Regions from separate parts of the Streptomyces nojiriensis genome, predicted to be linked through region 4. Evidence: riboswitches for the same ligand, from Rfam matches in the RefSeq annotation. Region 4 holds a riboswitch; each other region holds the start of a gene.
The links. Region 4 has a riboswitch for cobalamin ahead of JYK04_RS06480 (hypothetical protein). Riboswitches for the same ligand answer to the same signal wherever they lie in the genome.
Positions count from the first base shown of each region.

Region 1: another riboswitch for cobalamin. It lies ahead of JYK04_RS37220 (DUF4430 domain-containing protein); the one in region 4 lies ahead of JYK04_RS06480 (hypothetical protein).
Region 2: another riboswitch for cobalamin. It lies ahead of JYK04_RS38060 (CoA-acylating methylmalonate-semialdehyde dehydrogenase); the one in region 4 lies ahead of JYK04_RS06480 (hypothetical protein).
Region 3: another riboswitch for cobalamin. It lies ahead of JYK04_RS12520 (cobalamin biosynthesis protein); the one in region 4 lies ahead of JYK04_RS06480 (hypothetical protein).

Region 1 is NZ_CP071139.1:8,235,796-8,239,314, reverse strand. It holds gene JYK04_RS37225 (cobalamin-binding protein) at 245-1,165, shown strand; cobalamin riboswitch at 1,227-1,369, shown strand; gene JYK04_RS37220 (DUF4430 domain-containing protein) at 1,518-2,006, shown strand; gene JYK04_RS37215 (prenyltransferase/squalene oxidase repeat-containing protein) at 2,070-3,482, opposite strand.
Region 2 is NZ_CP071139.1:8,430,957-8,434,475, forward strand. It holds gene JYK04_RS38055 (acyl-CoA dehydrogenase family protein) at 1-557, opposite strand, end outside; gene JYK04_RS38060 (CoA-acylating methylmalonate-semialdehyde dehydrogenase) at 554-2,053, opposite strand; cobalamin riboswitch at 2,239-2,409, opposite strand; gene JYK04_RS38065 (short-chain fatty acyl-CoA regulator family protein) at 2,519-3,519, opposite strand, start outside.
Region 3 is NZ_CP071139.1:2,680,028-2,683,546, reverse strand. It holds gene JYK04_RS12525 (cobyric acid synthase) at 1-608, opposite strand, end outside; gene JYK04_RS12520 (cobalamin biosynthesis protein) at 605-1,567, opposite strand; cobalamin riboswitch at 1,604-1,758, opposite strand; gene JYK04_RS12515 (hypothetical protein) at 1,904-2,125, opposite strand; gene JYK04_RS12510 (inorganic phosphate transporter) at 2,157-3,440, opposite strand.
Region 4 is NZ_CP071139.1:1,334,165-1,337,683, forward strand. It holds gene JYK04_RS06475 (hypothetical protein) at 719-1,720, shown strand; cobalamin riboswitch at 1,994-2,125, shown strand; gene JYK04_RS06480 (hypothetical protein) at 2,299-2,550, shown strand; gene JYK04_RS06485 (hypothetical protein) at 2,656-2,847, opposite strand; gene JYK04_RS06490 (hypothetical protein) at 2,878-3,225, shown strand.

The DNA.
Region 1 (3,519 bases), 6.9 Mb from region 4:
ACACGGCCACCCAACCGCCCGGCCCCCGACGGCTTGGGCCGTCTCTTTCGGATCTTGTCGGCCGAGCCCGCGGCGTCCGGTGCCATGGGGCCTCCCCAGGCCCGCCAGCGCCGAGGGGAAGCCTGGCAAGGCGGAGGGGCGCCCGTGTACTGGACGTACTCGGGTGCCCCGACAACGCGGCCAGGTGCGGTGCCGGGCGTCGCGGGCCCGGCAAGATCCGGAAGAGACGGCCTAGGGTCGGAGGATGCGCATCGTCTCCCTGCTGCCCGCGGCGACCGACATCGTGGCGGAGCTCGGCCTGGCCGCCGATCTGGCGGGCCGTACCCACGAGTGCGACTGGCCGCCGCGGGCGGTGGCCGGCGTGCCCGTGGTGACCTCGGCCGAGTTCTCGGCGGACACCCTGACCAGCCGGGAGATCTCCGACGCGGTGGGCGGCGCCGCGCACCGCGGCTCCTCGCTCTACACCCTCGACACCGAGGCCCTCGGCGCGCTCGCTCCCGATGTGGTCCTGACCCAGGACCTGTGCGACGTCTGCGCGGTGTCCTACGCCGGCGTGAGCCGGGCGGTGCGCGTCCTAGACGGCGGGCCCCGCGTGCTGAGTCTGGAGCCGCGCACGCTGGGCGACGTACTGGACTGCCTGGTCACGGTCGGTGAGCTGCTCGGCGTGGCGGAGCACGCGCGGGAGCGGCGGGCGGCCCTCGCCGCGCGGCTGGAGGCCGTACGGGCGCGGACCGCCGGACGGCGGCGCCCCCGGGTGGTGGCGATCGAATGGCTCGATCCGCTCTGGCCGGCCGGGCACTGGGTGCCGGAGCAGATCGCGTGCGCGGGCGGTGAGGCACTGATCGCCGCCCCCGGGGAGCACACCCGGCCGACGGAATGGGAGGCGGTCCGGGCCGCCCGCCCGGACGTGCTCCTGGTCATGCCCTGCGGGTTCGGCCCGGAACGCACGCTGCGCGAGCGGGAGCTGCTGACCTCGCTGCCGGGGTGGGAGGAGCTGCCCGCGGTGCGCGCGGGTGAGGTGTGGGTGCTGGACGGGCCCGCCTACTTCAACCGCCCGGGCCCCCGCGTCGTACGCGGCGCGGAGGTACTGGCGCACGTCCTGCACGGGGTCGGGGCGGGTGCCCCGGTGAGTCCGGCGGAGGCCCGCCGGCTCGGCCGCGGCTGACGGCGGGCCCGGATTCCGGGTTCTCGCCCGGTCCCCTCTGCCCGGGCCGTACGATGCGTTCTGCTCCGGCCCACCGCGGCCCGGGCCACAACCGAATGCATGCACAACTGGGGGAAGCCGGTGGGAATCCGGCGCTGACCTGCAACCGTGAGCGGTGTCCGAAACGCCGTGAGTCGGAGAACCCGGGGTGCGATGTGCACCGCTTCCCACTGTCATGGTCTGCAGTACGAAGCCCCAGCCCGGCCCGGCGCCCCCGGGCGTCCTCCTGAGGGACGCCCGCAGGGGGTGTGCACGGGTGCGGGTCGAAGGGTTCGCGTGAGCAGGCCCGAAGATCCGCTCAGGAAGGCACTCCATGCGCCAGACCCTCGTCCGCCGCTCCGTGGTCACCACGTTCGCGCTCGCTCTCGCCCTCGCCACCGCTCCGGCCGTGGCCGAGGCCAAGCCGAGGCCGAACACGAACGCGGCCGTCAAGGTGGACCTCACCGTCCAGGGACCCGACGGGCTGCTGTTCCAGGGCAAGGTCAAGACCAAGGGCCACGATGTCACCACCGCGACCGGTGGCACCCACAAGTGCGACGGCACCAACGGCGGCGCCAACCCGTCCAAGGTCCCCACCCCGACCGCCGCCCTCGACGACGCCGCCCACAAGAAGGGCTTCACCTGGGACGGCACCTGGTACGCGTCCTTCGACGACTTCTCCGTCGACACGATAAAGAACGTCAGCGGCGGCGGCTCGGCGTACTGGAGCATCGCCGTCAACGGCACCCCGACCCCGGTCGGCGGCTGCCAGTTCAAGCTCAGCGCCGGCGACCGGGTGTCCTTCACCTGGACGTCCTTCTAACCGGCCGCCCGCCCGGCAGGGGCTGCGGCCGCGAAGGTCCGCAGCCCCGCCGGCATTCGGTGATCAGGCGCCCCAGCGCAGGGCGATGGTGTCGCCCACGTTGATGACCTTGTTGCGGACCGCGCCGGCGAACGCGGAGCCGTCGACGCTGACCTTCCAGGTGCTGGAGCCGCTGTTGGCCTTGCCGTTGACGGCCGTGACGGTGCCCGTGCCCGACGAGGGGGTCACGCTCGTGACGCAGCCGGTCGGGGTCGCCCCGGTGGTGGCCGCGTTCAGGACGTCGCCGAGGGTGGTGGTCGTACCGGTCGGGGTGAAGGCCACCGAGCAGACCTTGAGGTTGCCGGCGCCGTCGTCGACGGTCAGGGCCAGCTTGGCGGCCGTACCGGCGGTGAAGGTGGACTGGGCGACCCACTGCGGGGCGCCGGGGGTGACCGGGACGGGCGGGGCCGTGGTGAAGCCCCCGCCCGCGACGGCGCGCAGCGCGTCGATCGAGGAGTAGGCAGAGGGGACGGTGTCGGAGGGCTTGTACTTGAAGCCGCCCGCCGGGTTGTACTGGTTGGCTATCAGGAAGTCGATCGGGGTCTTCCCGGTGACCGTGAGGAAGTCGCCGGTCTGCGGGTTGAAGCCGCAAGCGTTCAGGCCCGCGACGCCCCAGCCGTTGGAGCTGGTGTTGACCCCGTAGAGGGAGTTGAAGGCGCCGGTGGAGGAGAGCAGCGTGCTCTTGAGGAAGTTCTTCGCCTGGACGACGTCCGGGTCCGTGTTGGGGACGCCGGAGACGCACAGGGCCGCCATGGCCGCGCCGGTCATGTCGACGTCGCCGGCGGAGTTGAGGACGGTGGGGTTGCCCTCGGCCTTCTGGTAGGTCCAGCCGCCGTCCACGTGCTGGTTGGCGCGGATCCGGGTGACGACCGCGTCGGTCAGTGCCTGCGGGATGCGGGCGCCGCCGGCCTGTGTCCTGGCGCCGCCCAGCGAAAGGGCCGCGAAGACCGTGCCGTTGAAGTTTCCGGAGGAGCCGAAGTAGCCGGCCTCCGCCGTCTGCCAGTAGGAGTAGATGTTCGCCACGAGGTTGCGGGAGGCGGAGACGCGGGCCGGGTCGATGCCGGCGGCGTACGCGTTCAGGGTGCCGCGCTCGTAGTCGGTGACCACCGGGGAGGCGGACGGCCAGCCCGCCGTCGAGAGCAGGTTGCGGTAGACGGTGCGGGCGTTCTTCGTGGTGTCGCCACCGGGGTAGACGTCCACGACGGCCGTGCCGGTCGCGGCGAAGGTGCTGAAGGCCCACTCGTTGGAGAGGCCGGAACCGGCGTACGAACCGTCCGCCGCCTGGAGGGACTTGAGGTAGGCGACGCCGTTGGTCTTCGAGGTGGCGATCTGCGCGGGCGACGAGGTCGCGAACGCGGGCAGCGCGGTGAGGGCGAAGGCGCCGAGCGCGGCGGGCACCGCGAGCGCGAGGCGGCGGGAGGTGCGGGGACGGGACATGGCCTGCTCCTGGAATCGGCGGACGCCGACCGCTCCC
Region 2 (3,519 bases), 7.1 Mb from region 4:
ACGAACGCGGAGATGCCGCCCGGGCCCTCCCCGCCGGTGCGCGCCATGACGATGTAGACCTCGGAGGCGCCGGCGCCGGAGATGAACTGCTTGACCCCGGTCAGCACATAGCCGTCGTCCGTGCGCTCGGCCCGGGTGCGCAGCCGGGCCGCGTCGGATCCGGCGCCGGGTTCGGTCAGGCAGTAGCTGCCCAGCGACCGGGCGGAGCACAGGTCGGGCAGCCAGCGGGCCCGCTGGTCCGCGTCCCCGTACCGGTCGATCATCCAGGCGACCATGTTGTGGATGGAGAGGTATCCGGCGATGGAGGGGCAGCCGGTGGCGAGGGCCTCGAAGACGAGGACGCCGTCACCGCGGGTGAGGCCGGAACCGCCGTGCTCCTCGCGGACGTAGACGCCGCCGAGCCCGAGGTCCGCCGCCTTGCGGAGCACGTCCAGCGGGAAGTGCTTGTCCTGGTCCCAGGTGACGGCGTACGGGCCGAGCTGCTCCTGGGCGAAGTCCAGCGTGACCTCGGCGAGGGCGAGCTGATCGGGGCTGAGGGTGAGGGTCACCGGGCTCATCCCATCGTCGGGATGGTGAAGCTCGCGCCCTCCTTGGCCCCGGAGGGCCAGCGCGAGGTGACGGTCTTGGTACGGGTGTAGAAGCGGATCGAGTCGGGGCCGTGCTGGTTCAGGTCGCCGAAGCCGGACCGCTTCCAGCCGCCGAAGGTGTGGTACGCCACCGGGACGGGGATCGGCACGTTGACGCCGACCATGCCGGCGCCCACCCGCCGGGTGAAGTCGCGGGCCGTGTCCCCGTCACGGGTGAAGATCGCGACGCCGTTGCCGTACGGGTGCTCGGTGGGCAGGCGCAGGGCCTCCTCGTAGTCGGCGGCCCGTACGACGGACAGCACCGGGCCGAAGATCTCCTCGCGGTAGATCCGCATCTGCGGGGTCACGCGGTCGAAGAGGCTGGGGCCGGCGAAGAAGCCGTCCTCGTGTCCGGGCAGGGTGAACCCGCGCCCGTCCACGACGAGTTCGGCGCCCTCGGTGGCTCCGATGCCGACGTAGCGGTTCACCCGGTCGAGGGCGTCCTGGCTGACCAGCGGCCCGAAGTCGGCTCCGGGGTCGTCGGAGCGGCCCACGCGCAGGGTCGCGATGCGCTCCGTCAGCTTGGTCACGAGGGCGTTCGCGGTCTCCTCGCCGACGGGGACGGCGACGGCGATGGCCATGCAGCGCTCGCCCGCGGAGCCGTAGCCGGCGCCGATGAGGGCCTCCACGGCCTGGTCGAGGTCGGCGTCGGGCATCACGATCATGTGGTTCTTGGCCCCGCCGAAGCACTGGGCGCGCTTGCCGTGGGCCGCGGCGGTGGCGTAGATGTGCGCGGCGATCGGGGTGGAGCCGACGAAGCCGAGGGCCTGGACGCGCGGGTCCTCGAGGAGGGTGTCGACGGCCTCCTTGCCACCGTTGACCACATTGAGCACGCCCGGCGGCAGGCCGGCCTCCAGGAACAGCTCGGCGAGGCGCAGCGGTACGGAGGGATCGCGCTCGGAGGGCTTGAGGATGAAGGAGTTGCCGCAGGCCAGGGCGGGTGCGGCCTGCCACAGGGGGATCATCGCCGGGAAGTTGAAGGGGGTGATGCCGGCGACCACGCCGAGCGGTGAGCGCAGGGAATGCACGTCGATCCCGGTGCCCGCGTTGTCGGTGAACTCGCCCTTCAGCAGGTGCGGGGCGCCGGCGGCGAACTCGACCACCTCCAGGCCGCGTTGCAGGTCTCCGTGGGCGTCGGCGACGGTCTTGCCGTGCTCGGAGGACAACAGCCGGGCGAGGGAGTCGCGTTCGCCCTCGACCAGTTGGAGGAAGCGCAGCAGTACGCGCGAGCGGCGCTGCGGGTTCCACTGTCCCCAGTCGGCCTGCGCCTCCTCGGCGTTCGCGATGGCGGCCTCGGTGTCGGCCCGCCCCGCGAGCGGGACCCGGGCCTGCACGGAGCCCGTGTTGGGGTCGTGGACGTCGGTGAAGAGACCGGAGGATCCGGTGGTGTGCTTGCCGCCGATGAAATGGGTGAGTTCACGGACCATGGGTGCCTGCTCTCGTCAGGTTGGATCCGGGGATGGCACGGCCGGCCGGCGGACGGCACCCGATGGGGTGCTCCGCTGGGAGGGGCGTGGGACTACGAGCGTGCGAAGGGGTGCGCGCGCTCCGCCGGATCACCAGGGTCGTGGGTACAAACCGGTGCCATGCGTGTCTGCTCCATCCTCGTGGACAACACGGAACATCCGCGGCCGGTATCCTGACTCCCGGATCCCCGCGTGCCGCCCGCCTTCCCGACAGACCTCGTCAGTGGCGTGTGGATGGCAGCACACTCCCCGGTCACAGTGGCGGGACCGTGCCGGTTTCTCACCGGCTTCCCTGCACCGCGGACCTTGTGCCACGAACATATAGTTGGACGTCCTAGTAAGTCCAGGGCCGCCGCCGCGCGCCTTCCGTCCGGTCGCGCCGTCTCCGTCGTACCCGCCGTCTGCGGCCCGCGTTCTGACGCCCGCTCAGTCCCGCGCCGGGGCGGGGTTCCGGGTCACCGGGTACGGGATGAAGGTGCTGCTGTTCTCGTCGACGGCCAGCGCCCGCCCGAGCGGCGGCACGGCCCGCTGCGGGCAGTCGAGGCGTTCGCAGAGGCGGCAGCCCATGCCGATCGGAGTGGCGGCCGCCGCATTGTCGAGGTCGAGCCCGTCGGCGTACACCAGCCGCGAGGCGTGCCGGATCTCGCAGCCCAGCCCGATCGCGAAGGTCTTGCCGGGCTCGCCCCAGCCGCCGCGGTGGCGGGTGACGGCCCGGGCGGTCCACAGGTACCGCTGCCCGTCGGGCATGGCGGCCACCTGGACGTGGATGCGGCCGGGCGCGGCGAACGCCTCGTACACGTTCCACAGCGGGCAGGTGCCGCCCGCGCGGGAGAAGTGGAATCCGGTCGCCGACTGCCGCTTGGACATGTTCCCGGCCCGGTCCACCCGGACGAAGGAGAAGGGCACCCCGCGCAGCCTGGGCCGCTGCAGGGTGCTCAGCCGGTGGCAGACCGTCTCGTAGCCGACCCCGAAGTGGTCGGTGAGCCGCTCGATGTCGTACCGGAACTCTTCGGCGGCCGCGTGGAAGGCGCGGTACGGGAGGATGAGCGCGCCCGCGAAGTGGTTGGCGATGCCGATGCGGGCGAGGGCGTGGACCGGGGTGCCGGGCGGGAAGTCCTCGGCGGCCAGCCGGTCCAGCTCGTCCCGGTACTCGATCAGCGCCAGCTGGGTGGCCATCCGGAACGCCTGCTGTCCCGGCCGGAGCCGGTTCGACAGGTGCAGTACCCGGGCGGCGGGGTCGTAGTGGTGCAGCCGGTCGGAGTCCGTGGCCGTCCGGATCCCGTGCCGGTCGGAGAGCCGGCGGGTCAGCGCGCGGATGACGTCCCCCGGGCGGATGCCGATCTCGGCGGCGAGGTCCTCGGCGGCGGCATCGGTGTCGTGCAGGTAGTTCTGCCGCCGGTAGAAGAACTCCCGGATCTCCTCGTGCG
Region 3 (3,519 bases), 1.3 Mb from region 4:
TTGTTGACCAGGTATCCCGCGATCAGGGACTGGTCCTCGGGGGAGAGCAGCGCCGTCGTCCCGAAGAAGGACGCGAAGACCCCGCCGCGGTCGATGTCCCCGACCACGACCACCGGGAACCGCGCGGCCCGCGCGATCCCCATGTTCACGATGTCGGTCCGGCGCAGGTTGATCTCGGCCGGACTCCCCGCCCCCTCGCAGATCACGGCGTCATACGTGCCCCGAAGCTGCTCCAGACAGTCCGTGACGATGCCGAGCAGCTGCTCCTGACGCCCGCCGTGGTAGCCGCGGGCGCTCATCTCGCCCACCGGCTTGCCCAGCAGCACCACCTGGCTGCTGCGGTCGCTGCCCGGCTTGAGCAGCACCGGGTTCATCAGCGCGGTCGGCTCCACGCGGGCCGCCTGGGCCTGCATCGCCTGGGCGCGCCCGATCTCGGCGCCCTCCCGCGTCACGAAGGAGTTCAGCGACATGTTCTGCGCCTTGAAGGGCGCCACCTTCACGCCCTGCCGGGCCAGCCACCGGCAGATGCCCGCCGTGACCACGCTCTTGCCCGCGTCCGACGTCGTGCCCGCGACCAGCAGACCGCCGCCGCGCTTCGCGCCGCTCATCCGCGCCGCCCTCTCCGTGCCGTACGGGAGACCAGCAGCCGGGCGGCCACGCAGGCGCCCAGGGCCAGCCAGGTCACCTGCCGCGACAGCCGGACCGCCCGCTCGATGTCATCGACCTCCACCGGCCGCCCCGCCGCGCCGTTCAGTACGGCCCGGTGCTCGACCCGGCCGCCGTACGCGAGGGTTCCGCCCAGTCTGACGCCCAGCGCCCCGGCGAAGGAGGCCTCGACGGGTCCGGCGTTCGGGCTCGGGTGCGCGGCGGCGTCCGCGCGCCAGGCCCGTACGGCGCCCCGCCGGTCGGGGCCGGCCAGTACGGCGGCGACCGCCGTCAGCCGGGCCCCCGGCCAGCCGGCCAGGTCGTCGAGCCGGGCGGAGGCCCAGCCGTAGCGCAGGTAGCGGGGGGACTTGTGGCCGACCATCGCGTCCAGGGTGTTCACGGCGCGGAAGGCCAGCAGTCCGGGGACGCCGGCGACGGCGCCCCACACGAGTGCCCCGACCACCGCGTCGGAGGTGTTCTCGGCGACGGACTCCACGACGGCGCGGGCCATCTGCTGTCCGTCCAGGGCCTGCGGGTCGCGTCCGCACAGGTGGGGCAGCCGCTCCCGGGCCACCTCGATGTCCCCGGCGGCGAGCGCGCCGCCGATGGCGCGGGCCTCACGGCCCAGGGAGGTGCCGCCCACGACGGCCCAGGTGGCGGCGGCGGTCAGGGCGATACGGGCGGCCGCGGGCCGGGAACGCACGGCTCGGGCGCCCAGCGCTCCGACGGCGGTCGCGCCCCCGGCGCACACCAGGGTGTGCAGGAGGCCCCGGCCGCGGTCGTCGCGCCACAGGGAGCGCTCGACGGCGGCGGCGGCCCGTCCGAAGGCGGCCACGGGGTGCCCTCGGCGCGGATCCCCGAGGATCCGGTCGCCGATCAGGCCCGCCGTGGCGCCGTACGCGAAGACGCGATCGGCACGCATGGTGGCAGGTATGTCCTCACTCAGGGTCCGCGCCCTGGTTCGACGTGTCCGGCGGCGAGAGTTCCTGGCTCCCGGGACGCACGCGCGGCGTGCGCTTCCGGTGACAGTGGCGGGACCGCGCCGGATTCGCACCGGACTTCCTCTCCATGCCGCCGTATTGGCTCGGGCAGTCCACCACGCACGTCGAAGGCCCGTCAACTCGCCGTTGACCTGCGGCGCGGTCGCGGCACGGCCGGGACGCGGCAGGAGCGCGGGAGGGGGCGGGGGATGCGAAAAGCTCCCTCCGGGACAAACCCGGAGGGAGCCTTCACGCCCGGTCGGCCGCGGGGCGGCGGATCAGGCGACGATCAGGTAGATCCCGTAGCCAACGGCCGCCGCGATGACGGCGAAGCAGGCGTACGCGCCGCTGCGGGCGAGGGCGGCGGTGCCGCCCTGCTCGGTGGCGGTCTCGTGCTTGGACAGGCCCACCAGGCCCAGGGTGAAGAGGGCCACGAGGGCGACGGTGGCGAAGAGGCTGACCCCGAAGACGGAGCCGAGTGCTTCCCAGTCGATCTTCATACTGCCGTTTCCTCTTGTGTCTCTGTCTCGGTCAGACCGCGGCGGCCGGAGCCGCCGGGGTCTGCGTCGCGGCCGGGATGGTGGCCTTGAGGGCTTCGTCCGTAACCTCGGCGGTCGTTGCCGCGGCGTTGGTACCGGCGGCGGCGACGGTCGGCGGGACGGTGACCGCGGCGATCGCCGTGGTGACGACACCCGGCTCTTCGGCGCGGGCCGGCTCCACCTCGTTGACGTTGTTGTGGTCGACGACCTGGCGGCGCGAGATGAACCAGATGGCCAGGCAGGAGCCGATCAGGAAGAGCGTGACCGCGGCGATGCCGACGTCACCGATGCGCATGACCAGCTCGGCACCGGCCGAGACCAGCGCGGCGGCCGGCAGGGTCAGGCCCCAGGCGACGAACATGCGGGTCGCGGTGGACCAGCGGACCACACCGCCCCTGCGGCCCAGGCCCGCACCCATGACCGCACCGGAGCACGAGTGGGTGGTGGAGAGCGAGAAGCCCAGGTTCGAGGAGGCCAGGATGACGGACGCGGCCGAGGTCTGGGCGGCGAAGCCCTGCTGCGGGTGCAGGTCGGTCAGGCCGCTGCCCATGGTGCGGATGATGCGCCAGCCGCCCAGGTAGGTGCCCATCGCGATGGCCATACCGGCGGAGACGATGACCCAGACCGGCGGGTTCGCGTCGGGCGCGATCGCACCGCCGGCGATGAGGGCCAGGGTGATGATGCCCATCGTCTTCTGCGCGTCGTTGGTGCCGTGCGCGAGGGAGACGAGACCGGCCGAGGCGATCTGACCGGCGCGGTACCCCTTGGCGGAGGTCTTCTCGCCGACCTTGTCCCCCAGCTTGTACGTGACCTTGGCGGCCAGGTACGCGGCGATGCCGGCCACCAGCGGGGCGGCGATCGCGGGGATGAGGACCTTGGTGACGACGACGCTGCCGTTGACCGCGCCGATGCCGGCGGAGGCGACCGCGGCACCGATGAGGCCACCCATCAGGGCGTGCGAGGAGCTGGAGGGGAGACCGACCAGCCAGGTGACGAGGTTCCAGAGGATCGCTCCGACCAGGGCGGCGAAGATCACCTCTGGCTGGATGCCCTCCTCGTTGACGAGCCCCTTGGAGATCGTCTTGGCGACCTCCACGGACATGAACGCGCCGACGAGGTTGAGCACGGCGGACATGGCCACCGCCGTCTTGGGCTTGAGGGCGCCGGTCGAGATGGTGGTAGCCATCGCGTTGGCTGTGTCGTGGAAACCGTTCGTGAAGTCGAACACGAGAGCGGTAATGATCACGATCCCGAGGAGAAGCGTTATGTGCTCCATTTACCCAGGCTTCTGTTTGACGTCAGTGGCTCGGCGACCGTAGGCAACCTGGGTGAACGGAAGATGAACTGACTTGGTC
Region 4 (3,519 bases):
TCTCCCCCGGGAGGCTACGGTGCGGGTACGGGGTGCCGCAGCATCGGCTGCGGCACCCCGTCAGGCCCGGCCGGTCAGCTCCACGGGCTGGGCTCAACGTGGAGCTGGCCGCCGGTCCGTAGTAGAGGCCCATGAGCGTGTACGCCACGAGCCCCGCGACGTGGACCCAATCGCTCGCGAACGAACGGATCCGTGTCCGCCACGACGGCCTCTTCCTACGATGACGCCCAGGTATGGGCACCACCCCCTCCCGCGTCCGGGTCAGCCAGGACACACCGGTTGGAAAGCCCCTCGTACCCGCGGGATACGAAGCGCGCCCCGGTCGCGGACGGTGGACCAAAAGCAAGGCCGAGACCACGTATCCAGGGCCGAAGCCGGCCGTCTGCCGCCGGATCCGGCCATTGCGGGCTACAAGTGACCTGAATGCATGGTCCGGTTCTGCTTCGAGGTCCCCGATAGGCCTCGATGCGCGCTCGGCCTGGGCTGTCGACATCGGGCGGCACGGAACGGAACCCTCGTACCGGAGCCGGACAGCCCGGATCGCGAAGACGGCGAGGCCGGGAGGGAAGTCGAGGAGAGCCATCTGATGTGATGGGGGCCACAGCTGTGCTCTTCAAGATTCTTTGACAGATCCTCGCCGTGCCGGGCCTGAGAAGTGAACGCTGTAGACAGAACTGAGGAGTCGACCGTGAACTGCACACCGGCAACCCACTGTTCCGTGACGGACGACACGTGGCCCGCCTTCACCGGGGCTCCCAAACTGTCACGGATCGTCGGGCAAACCCACGATGTGACCCGCGCCTTCCTGGTCCTGGGCATCGGTTCTACAGTGGCTCGCCGGCACCCCGACACGATGACGCAGATGCCGACTCCTGGCGCCTCCTTCTACGTCGCGCCGCTGGTGTGCTGCGCATCGTCGGGACGTCAGTGGCTCACACTGGCAGGGAGCCCCGTCGCCGAGTTGCCCCGCATCGACGCACTGGGACGCGAACTGGCTGCCCGCATCACACGTCCCGTTCCCCCCTTGGCCGCCTTCTACGTGCAACTCGTGGCGGGCACACTGCTCATCTTCGGGCTTCGGAGCCGACCCGAGAGCGCCCCGGGTCCGCGAGCGGAGGCACAGGAAGCAGTCGCCGCAGCTCTTCAGGCCCGTAGGGCCATCCTGGAATGTACTGACGACAACGACTGGAAGCCGACGGTCGCCGCCTTCTCACAGACCTATCTGGGCGTAGCACGAACCGACCCGCAGTGGCTGGAGGCTGTCTCGACCGCGTTACTCGGCAACTGGATCGACGTCCTCGACATGCAGCCACCTGACGGCGACAGCACCCTGCACCATCTGCGCCGAGAAGCGCAGACGGTACACCGGCAGCTGACACCGCTGTGGGAGCGCAAGACCGGGCCCGGGCGAGTCTGGATGCTGGACCACAGGCTCCCGTCGGGCGAGGCGTTGCATGAGCTGGTGGCCGGGTCGTACCAGATCGACGACGAGGCGCTGGCCTGGTACCCGGACCGCCGCGACGCCTGTGCCGTGTTCGACCGTCTGAAGGAGGACGAGCAACACGTCGCCCGCGCCTTCGCGCTCGGCGGCGGATCGTGGTCGGAGGCCGCAGCCGCGACCGGACTGCCGGCTCAGGTCGGTGAGCGCGTGATGCGCAAGCTCAGGCGACTCGGCCTGCAACACCAAGGCCGTCGTGCAGCTGTGGCAGGTTCCGCGTGAACACCACGTCGGCACTTGCCCGGGCAGCGTTGCCGGAATTCCTCGGCAGCCTCAGCGCCGCATGGCTCGTTCGTCGGGTGCGGCAGACCTCCCGCACCCGACGAAACGACGAACTCCGCTCGTGACCGGGGACCGCAACCAGAGCAGCCGAATCCAGCCCAGCCACCGGTAGCCGGACACGGGGCCCGCCGCAGATCCGTCCGACGAGCCGGTACCCGCGCCCGTGCAGGTAGACGTTGCGCGTCGGCTGTACGGCGGCCGCCAGCGCAGCGGCCGCGAACAAGCTTGTATAGTCGAGCCGTTGATCGTCGCAGGGGAATCCGGTGTGAATCCGGAACTGTCCCACAACGGTGTACCGCCCGACTCGGCGGTAGTCCGAGGACCTGCCGACCAAGAATGTGCCGAGCGTTTACGCGCCCGGTTCTTCCTGGCTGGGCTGTGGGACAGACAAGGCGTGATCCGTAATGGATCGGGCTCTCTTGCTGTCAACGCGCCGAGTTACTCCATGGAAGAGCTGAGGTCTGCGTACGCAGACGAGTCGCCGCCGTTCGACGGCGCACACAGCCTGGAGGAACTTCGTGACCATTCAGATCGCGCCGATGGCGGCCCTGCTCATCCTCGTGGGCCTTGCCGTGGGCTTCTCGGTCTTCAAGTACACCGCGCGCACTGCCCACGGTGCCGAGGGCCGTGGGGACCTGGGTACCTCGATCGCGGGGGCTGCGGCCGTCGTTTCGGTGCTCGCGGTCCTACTCACCCCCGGGTTCGGCCAGACGGCCACGAACCCGGTGCAGCCCCCACCGCACCCGACCGAGTCTGCGGCTAACCGATAGGCGGGATGCCTGCCGCCAAGCAGGCATCCGGCAAGAGCGCGGCCGCCGGGCCCTGTCCCCTCGCTCCTTGCCCTGCCGCGCCCCGTGGTAGGGCAGCGCAGAGCGTCACGGGCCTCGCCCCCTACCGAAACCGACACCGCCAGCAGCTGCACGGTCGGCGATACCGGCCAGGTCGGTACGGCTGGGCATGAGGGTGCCGTCGACGCGGGCCGGCAGCTCCTCGTACTGGGGCGGGCGGCCCTGGGCGGCTCGTTCGGGCCTGAGTACCTGCCCGAAGGCGCCGGAGCCGTAGGTCAAGGGTGCGTGCGTCCCTGCGAGACTGACGCCATGGCACATGATGACGCGGTCGTGAAGATGGCGGAACTCTTCGATCCGGAGCCGAAGAGGTGGGGCCTGCGGGGCGACCCCTACGTCTGGCGGGCCCTTCGCGATCACCTGTCCGGAACGGACGTCCCGGAGTCGGTCGACGAAGCGGTCCGCCTGCTGCGGGCAGCGTTCAGCGAGCTCGTGGGTACTGACCTCGCCGACGAACCGGCGTCATCCGTGTACCAGGAGCAGTACGCCCACGGCGGCATGTCCAGCGGAATGGTCTCTCTCGACACATGGCGGGAGCGATTGATGCCTCTGCTCGCGGAGCGTGCCGCGACCCTGCTTTCACGCCGGCGACCTGCGTAGGTTCGCCCCGGACGCCCGGGCCGGGGCGGCCGACCGCCGTACGGGGGACGTGAACGGTGAAGCCCTGCGCCCCGCCGCCGGTCCAGCGTGAGGCAAGGGCTGTCGCGAAGGGCCGGCCCTTGCCTCCGCAGCCACCGTCCACGAACCGGCGCCGTGTCCCCGCCCGCGGCAGGAGTCGTGGTGTCAGTCGCCTCCGCCACCACCGCAGGAGGAGCCGTCACCGCAGGACGCACCATCCCCGCAGGAGAAGCCGATGCCGTCGTTGTTCCGTGATCGGGAGCGCCGTTGTCCCTG